Regions from separate parts of the Methylobacterium sp. WL9 genome, predicted to be linked through region 2. Evidence: predicted binding sites of a transcription regulator. Region 2 holds the regulator's gene; the other holds the start of a gene.
The links. The regulator HrcA, encoded in region 2, represses chaperone genes, less so after heat shock. The targets are predictions, from matches to a motif close to GTTAGCACTCNCNNNNNGNGAGTGCTAAC.

Region 1: a site for HrcA is predicted at 2,039-2,067, ahead of groES (co-chaperone GroES). Genes of this name have one in related genera too.

The regions. Positions count from the first base shown of each region.
Region 1 covers NZ_VRVE01000013.1:13,321-16,726, forward strand. Annotated here, with positions in the region: gene FV217_RS07080 (polysaccharide biosynthesis C-terminal domain-containing protein) at 1-809, opposite strand, end outside; gene FV217_RS07085 (magnesium transporter CorA family protein) at 912-1,925, opposite strand; gene groES (co-chaperone GroES) at 2,135-2,425, shown strand; gene groL (chaperonin GroEL) at 2,518-3,406, shown strand, end outside.
Region 2 covers NZ_VRVE01000091.1:12,582-15,987, reverse strand. Annotated here, with positions in the region: partial or broken gene FV217_RS19245 (DUF1236 domain-containing protein) at 1-572, shown strand, start outside; gene hrcA (heat-inducible transcriptional repressor HrcA) at 629-1,723, opposite strand; gene FV217_RS19235 (type 1 glutamine amidotransferase domain-containing protein) at 1,856-2,434, opposite strand; gene FV217_RS19230 (hypothetical protein) at 2,585-2,806, shown strand; gene FV217_RS19225 (hypothetical protein) at 2,876-3,265, opposite strand.

The sequences.
Region 1 (3,406 bases), on a different contig from region 2:
CGCACCGCGAGCTGGAACAGCAGCAGGTCGAGGGCGGTGCCGAGCGTCGAGAAGCCGCGCGAGCCGAGATCGGCGGCGAGGGCGAAATAGCCGGCCTCGGAGAAATCCGCCGCCGCCGCGATGACGCCGCGGTTGATGAAGGGCATCAGCTGGTAGATCGCGTTGGCGGCGATCAGCGGCAGCCCGTAGGCCGCGAACAGCCGCAGGGTCTGCCGGCTCCGCTCCGGCGCGAAAGTGCCGGGCCTGTCGTGCAGCGCGGCGCGCATCACCACGACGGCGAGCGCCTGGGACGCCGCGCCCGCGAGCAGCACCCAGACCGGCTGCGGGAAGTACCAGGCCGTGCCCGCCATCAGAACGAGGCCGAAGACGTTCTTCCAGACCACGAGCTTGAGATAGGTCCCGCCGACGAAGCGGGCGCGGGCGAGGGCCGCATGGTAATCGAACACGCCGATGCCGACGGCGGTCAGCGCGGTCGCGGCGGTGATGGCGAGCCGGCTCTCGGGGCTCGGATCGATCGCGAGGCCGAGCCCGGCACAGAGTGCGGCGAAGGCGAGGAGCGCGATGGCGAGCACGCAGTAGGCCCGGTCTAGCCCGGCTCGGATCCAGGGCTCGCCGTCGCGCACGCGGGCCGAATAGAACCGCGTCGCCGAGAGCCGCAGCCACTCGAACAGCAGCGTGTTCAGCACCACGGCCCCGGCGGTGGCCAGCGCGAAACGGCCGAAATCCGCCGGCCCGAGCATCTTGGCGATGAGCAGGCCGAGCAGCAGGTTCAGGGCCGAGTTGATGACGAAGGCGACGATCACGGCCATCGGTGCAGGAATCCCGCTCGGACGCGCCGGTCGTCTAGACCGCCGCCCGCGGCATTCTCGGGGCGAGCCGCCAAGAAAGGCTGAACGCGGGCCCCCTGCCCTCTACACCCAGCCCTTCACCCGAAAGATCAGGATCGGGATCAGCGCCGAGAGCGCGATCAGCGCGAGGCCATAGGGGTAGCCGTAGGCCCATTCGAGTTCGGGCATGTGCTTGAAGTTCATGCCGTACATCGAGGCGATCAGCGTCGGCGGGATGCCGACCACCGAGACCACGGTGAGCACCCGGAAGGCGTTGTTCTGCTCGATGTTGATCAGGCCGAGCGCCGCATCGAGCAGGAACTGCAGGGTTTCCGACTGGCGCGTCTCGAACTCGTCGAGGGAGTCGATGTCGCGCGAGAGCGTGTCGAAGCGCGGGCTCTCCTCCGCGTCCGCGCCCAGCATCTGCGGACAGGAATCCTTCACGAAGGGCACGATCCGCTCCAGCCCGAGCAGGCTGGCGCGGACCTTCGCGAGCGACTTGCCCTGCCGGCCGATGGAGCGGAGCAGCCGGCGCAACGCCAGATCGCGCCGCTTCGGCGAGCCGCGGCTGCCGTTGTCGGAGCCGGCGCGGGCGGCGGGGTCGAAGTCGAAGATCCGCGTCGAGAGCGAGCCGAGATCGCTCGACATCTCCTCCAGCGTGTCGGCGAGGCCGTCGACGAGCTCCTCGATCACCAGAAGGAAGATGTCGATGCTCGTGGTGCAATCGCCGTCATGCTCGGCCACCCGCGTCTTCACGGTGTCGTAGGAGCGCAGATCGGCGAAGCGGATGGTGACGAGGTGCTCCTTGGTGAGCACGAAGCCGAGCGGCTTCAAGGCGAGATCGGTGCGGTCGAAGGTGATCATCGGCGAGGACAGCGAGAGGCCGCCGCTCTTGAGCCGGCGCAGGCGGCTCGACGATTCGACCTCGCTCAGGGCGGCGCGCGACGGCACCCTGAGGCCGGTGGCCGCCTCGACCTGCCGGGCCTCCTCCTCGGTCGGATCGAGCAGATCGATCCAGACTGCATGCTCAGGCAGGCCCCCGCCGGCCATCAGGCCGGCGTGATCGACCGGGCCGTGCGGCCCGTGGAGACTGATCATGCGGAGAACGAACCTTCCGGCGGCGCGCGCTTCGGGAGACGCCGTTTTTCCCGTTCTGTCGAACGGCAGCGCTCCTTGACTCGAAAATCGGTCGTGCCTATCTCGCCGCTGCCGCTGGCACTCACCGATGGAGAGTGCTAACGAGCGGGTCGTGACGCGGTCTTCGCCGCATCAAGACCATCCCAGAATTCGAAGCAAGAGGGCAGCTCATGAAGTTCCGTCCGCTGCACGACCGAGTCGTCGTTCGCCGCATTGAGGGTGAAGAGAAGACGAAGGGCGGCATCATCATCCCGGATACCGTCAAGGAAAAGCCGCAAGAGGGCGAAGTTCTCGCCGTCGGCGCAGGCGCCCGTGATGAGTCCGGCCGCATCAACCCGCTCGACGTCAAGGCCGGCGACCGCGTGCTGTTCGGCAAGTGGTCCGGCACCGAAGTCAAGATCGACGGTCAGGACCTCCTGATCATGAAGGAATCCGACATCATGGGCGTCGTCGCACTCTAAGCGACGCAGCCTTCCTTCGAACGACAGCCCTTTGAGGCCGCTCCCAGGAGCGCGCCTTGGGGCTTTTCCCATACCTTGAAAGGACTTAGCACATGGCAGCGAAAGACGTTCGTTTCTCGTCCGACGCCCGCGATAAGATGCTGCGCGGCGTCGACATTCTCGCGGATGCGGTGAAGGTCACGCTCGGCCCCAAGGGCCGCAACGTCGTCATCGACAAGAGCTTCGGCGCGCCCCGCATCACCAAGGACGGCGTCACCGTCGCCAAGGAGATCGAGCTCTCCGACAAGTTCGAGAACATGGGCGCCCAGATGGTGCGCGAAGTGGCCTCGAAGACCAACGACATCGCCGGCGACGGCACCACCACTGCGACCGTGCTCGCCCAGGCGATCGTCCGCGAGGGCACCAAGTACGTGGCCGCCGGCATGAACCCGATGGACCTGAAGCGCGGCATCGACCTCGCCACGGCCGCCGCGGTGAAGGACATCATCGGCCGCGCCAAGAAGGTCGCCGAGTCGAGCGAAGTCGCCCAGGTCGGGACGATCTCGTCGAACGGCGACAAGGAAATCGGCGAGATGATCGCCCATGCCATGCAGAAGGTCGGCAACGAGGGTGTCATCACCGTCGAAGAGGCCAAGACCGCCGAGACCGAGCTCGACGTCGTCGAGGGCATGCAGTTCGACCGCGGCTATCTCTCCCCGTACTTCATCACCAACGCGGAGAAGATGGTCGCCGAGCTCGAGGATCCCTACATCCTCATCCACGAGAAGAAGCTCTCGTCGCTCCAGGCGATGCTGCCGGTTCTCGAGGCCGTGGTGCAGACCGGCAAGCCGCTCGTCATCATCGCCGAGGACATCGAGGGTGAGGCTTTGGCCACGCTTGTCGTGAACAAGCTGCGCGGCGGCCTCAAGGTCGCGGCCGTCAAGGCTCCGGGCTTCGGCGATCGCCGCAAGGCCATGCTTGAGGACATCGCAATCCTGACCA
Region 2 (3,406 bases):
GCGCCGGCGAGGAGGGTTCTGCGGGCGGTGCCCGTGGTGGCGCGGCGGGTCGCGAGGACGGCAAGGCCGGTGCAGCCGGCGAGAAGAGCGGCAAGCCGGGTGCAACCGGTGAGAAGGGTGCAGCGGGCGAGCGCGACGGTAAAACCGATCGCGGCGATCGCGACGGCAAGGGCGACAGGGACGGCAAGGCCGACCGTGGTGATCGTGACGGCAAGGCCGATCGCGGCGACCGGGATGGTAAGACGGATCGTGGTGATCGCGAAGGACGCGGCGGAGCCGGAGAGCGCGCTGGTCGTGGCCAGGCCGCAGGCGCCTCGCGCAGCCTGAGCACGACCCAGCGCACCGAGTTCCGCTCGACCCTTGCCCGCGGAGGCGTCCGCCCGCTGACCAACGTGAACTTCAACGTCAGCGTCGGCACGGCCATCCCGCGCTCGGTTCGGCTCAACCCGCTGCCGGCGGCGATCCTGACCCTGGTGCCGGCCTATCGCGGCTACGACTACGTGCTCGTCGGCGACGACATCGTGATCATCGATCCCGACACCTACGAGATCATCGACGTGATCCCGGCCTGATCATCGATCGATCGAGACCAGAGGGCGGGGCTTCGGCTCCGCCCTTTTTCGTGCCCTCAGCGCTGGCGTTCGAGCAGGCCCGAGACCACGCGGGCGGTGTAGTCGACCATCGGCACGATGCGGGCGTAGTTCAGCCGCGTCGGCCCGATCACGCCGACGACCCCGACGATCTTCTGGTCGCCGTCGCGAAACGGCGCGGCGATCAGCGAGGAGCCGGAGAGGGAAAACAGCTTGTTTTCCGAGCCGATGAAGATCCGAACGCCGTCGCCGCCCTCGGCGCGCGAGAGCAGCTCGATCACGTCCTTCTGGGTCTCCAGGTCGTTGAACAGCAGGCGGATGCGTTCGAGATCTTCCACCGCGCGCAGGTCGTCGAGGAGGTTGGCCTGGCCGCGCACGATGAGCTGGCGCGCCTCCGACGGCCCGACGGCTGTTGCGAGTCCCGCATCGACGAGGCGCTCGGTCAGCACGTCGATCTCGCGCTTCATCGCTTGCCGGCCGGCCTCGATGTCGAGGCGCAGGGTGTCGAGGGTGCGGCCTTGGAGGCGCGCGTTCAGGTAGTTCGAGGCCTCCTGCAGGGCACCCGTGGGCAGCCCGGGCGGCAGGTCGACGAGGCGGTTCTCGACGCCGCCGTCGACCGACACCAGCACCACGAGGGCACGGGCCGGGTCGAGGCGCACGAATTCGATATGCTTGAGCTGGGCGTTCGCCTTGGTGGTCAGCACCACTCCGGCGCCGCGCGAGATGCCGGACAGCAGGCTGGAGGCCTCCGCGAGCGCGCTGTCGAAGGTATGGCGGGAAGCGGCGGCGCGCATCTGCGCCTCGATCCGCGTCTTCTCCTCCTGGCCGACATCGCCGAGCTCCATCATCGCGTCGACGAAGAAGCGCAGGCCCTGCTCGGTCGGCAGCCGCCCGGCCGAGGTATGGGGCGCGAAGATCAGTCCGGAATGCTCCAGGTCCGACATCACGTTGCGGATCGAGGCGGGCGAGAGCGCCATCGGCAGGATTCGCGCGAGGTTGCGCGAGCCGAGCGGCTCCCCCGTGGTGAGGTAGCTCTCGACGATCTGCCGGAAGATCTCGCGCGAGCGCTCGTTCAGCGTCGCCAGCGCGAGCGCTTGCTGATGGGAGGAGAGGAAGGGGCTGTTTTCGGTCACGTTTTCAATCCTGACCGACGATTGTGTCCGGCCGTGGGTCCGGGATCAATCCGTTCGTACGGGACCACCAATGCGGAACGCCGCCCGCCCCGAAAGGACGGACGGCGTTGGGTGACGCATTCGCTCGATGGATCAGGCGGCGAGGCTGCGCGGCTCGTGCCGGCCTTCCTTCACCTCCTCGATGATCTTGGCGCAGAAGGCGTCGAGATCGCCGGGATTGCGGCTGGTGATGATGCCGCCGTCGGTCACGACCTGCTCGTCGACCCAATGGCCGCCGGCATTGACCACGTCGGTCTTGATCGAGCCGAACGAGGTCAGCTTGCGACCCTTCACCGCGCCGGCGTCGATCAGCAGCCACGGTGCGTGGCAGATCGCGGCGACGACCTTGCCCGAGGTCAGGAAGCTCTTGATGATCTCGAGCGCCTTCGGCTCGAGCCGCAGCTTGTCCGGGTTGATCTGGCCGCCGGGAAGCACGAGGGCGTCGTAATCGCTCGGATTCACGCTCTCCAGATCCTTGTCGACCGTCACGCTCTTGCCCCAGTCGGTCTTGTCCCAACCGCGGATCGCGTCCTTGGACTGGCGGGACGTCGGCGCGGCGACATGCACCGTCGCGCCTATTTCAGACAGTTTCTCCTGCGGTACCGTCAGTTCGCTCTGCTCGAATCCGTCGGTCGCGAGAATGAGAATCTTGGTCTGGCTGATGTCCGGCATCGGCAATACTCCATCAATGTTGGGTGTTGCCCGGCCAACGAGGCGCTCCGAACCATGTTCCCGCGGCAATTCGCAACAAGATCGTCCCGGAACCCCGGCGTTGCTCGGAGATTGCTCCTGCATCCCCACAACCGATCGAGGAGCTGCGCCATGGCCAATCCCGGCATGCCGACCCCCGAACCGTTTCCCGGCGGCAACATTCCCGGCGACCTTCCGCCACCGGTCGAGCCCGGCGATCTGCCGGATATCGGACCGACGGGCCCCCGCACGCCCTATCCGGTGAACGATCCCGATATCGACGAGCCCATGGGACCGGGCTCCGAGCCGGATTACCTGCCCGGCGGCCCGAGCGATCCGGGTATCCGGCTCTGATCGCGCCCCATCGAAGCTAACGAGGCCCTTCGCGCAGCAATCCGGCGCGGAGGGCTTTTTCGTTTGCGGTCAGTGCCCGCCGTGGGAGGTGCGCACGTCGCGGGGGGCGGCCAGGATCTCGGCGAGGCTGGTAGCGACGTGCCGGGCCTCCTCGTCGGTGAGTCGGAGCTGGAACGGCGGCAACGCCCCGGCCTGCAGCGCTACCACGGGCTGACCCTGTTCGTCGGTGCCGACCTCGATCGCCGAGGAGGTCACGTCGAGCATCGCGATGTCCTCCTCGTTCAATTCCTCCGGCATTTCGGGCTCGTCGCCGTCGTCGATCGCGGTCAGCAATTGACCCACGGCGCGTACGAGCGCCCGGGCGGCCCGGGCATCCATCACGACGGCGGTCGACTGCTCGTCTTTTTGAAAAGACAACTGAATGTTCGCGCCTTCGAGGGAAACCGAGATGCCCGCCATGGAATGCCTAACTGCTTGGAGCCGAACCGTATATGGACCGGCGCTCGCGAAAACGACAGGGCTGCATGGCCGCCGCGACCCCGCGGCCAACGGGTTTCGCGCCCCGGAAAGCGTCCGCACCGTCTTGTTGTGGCCGCTTCG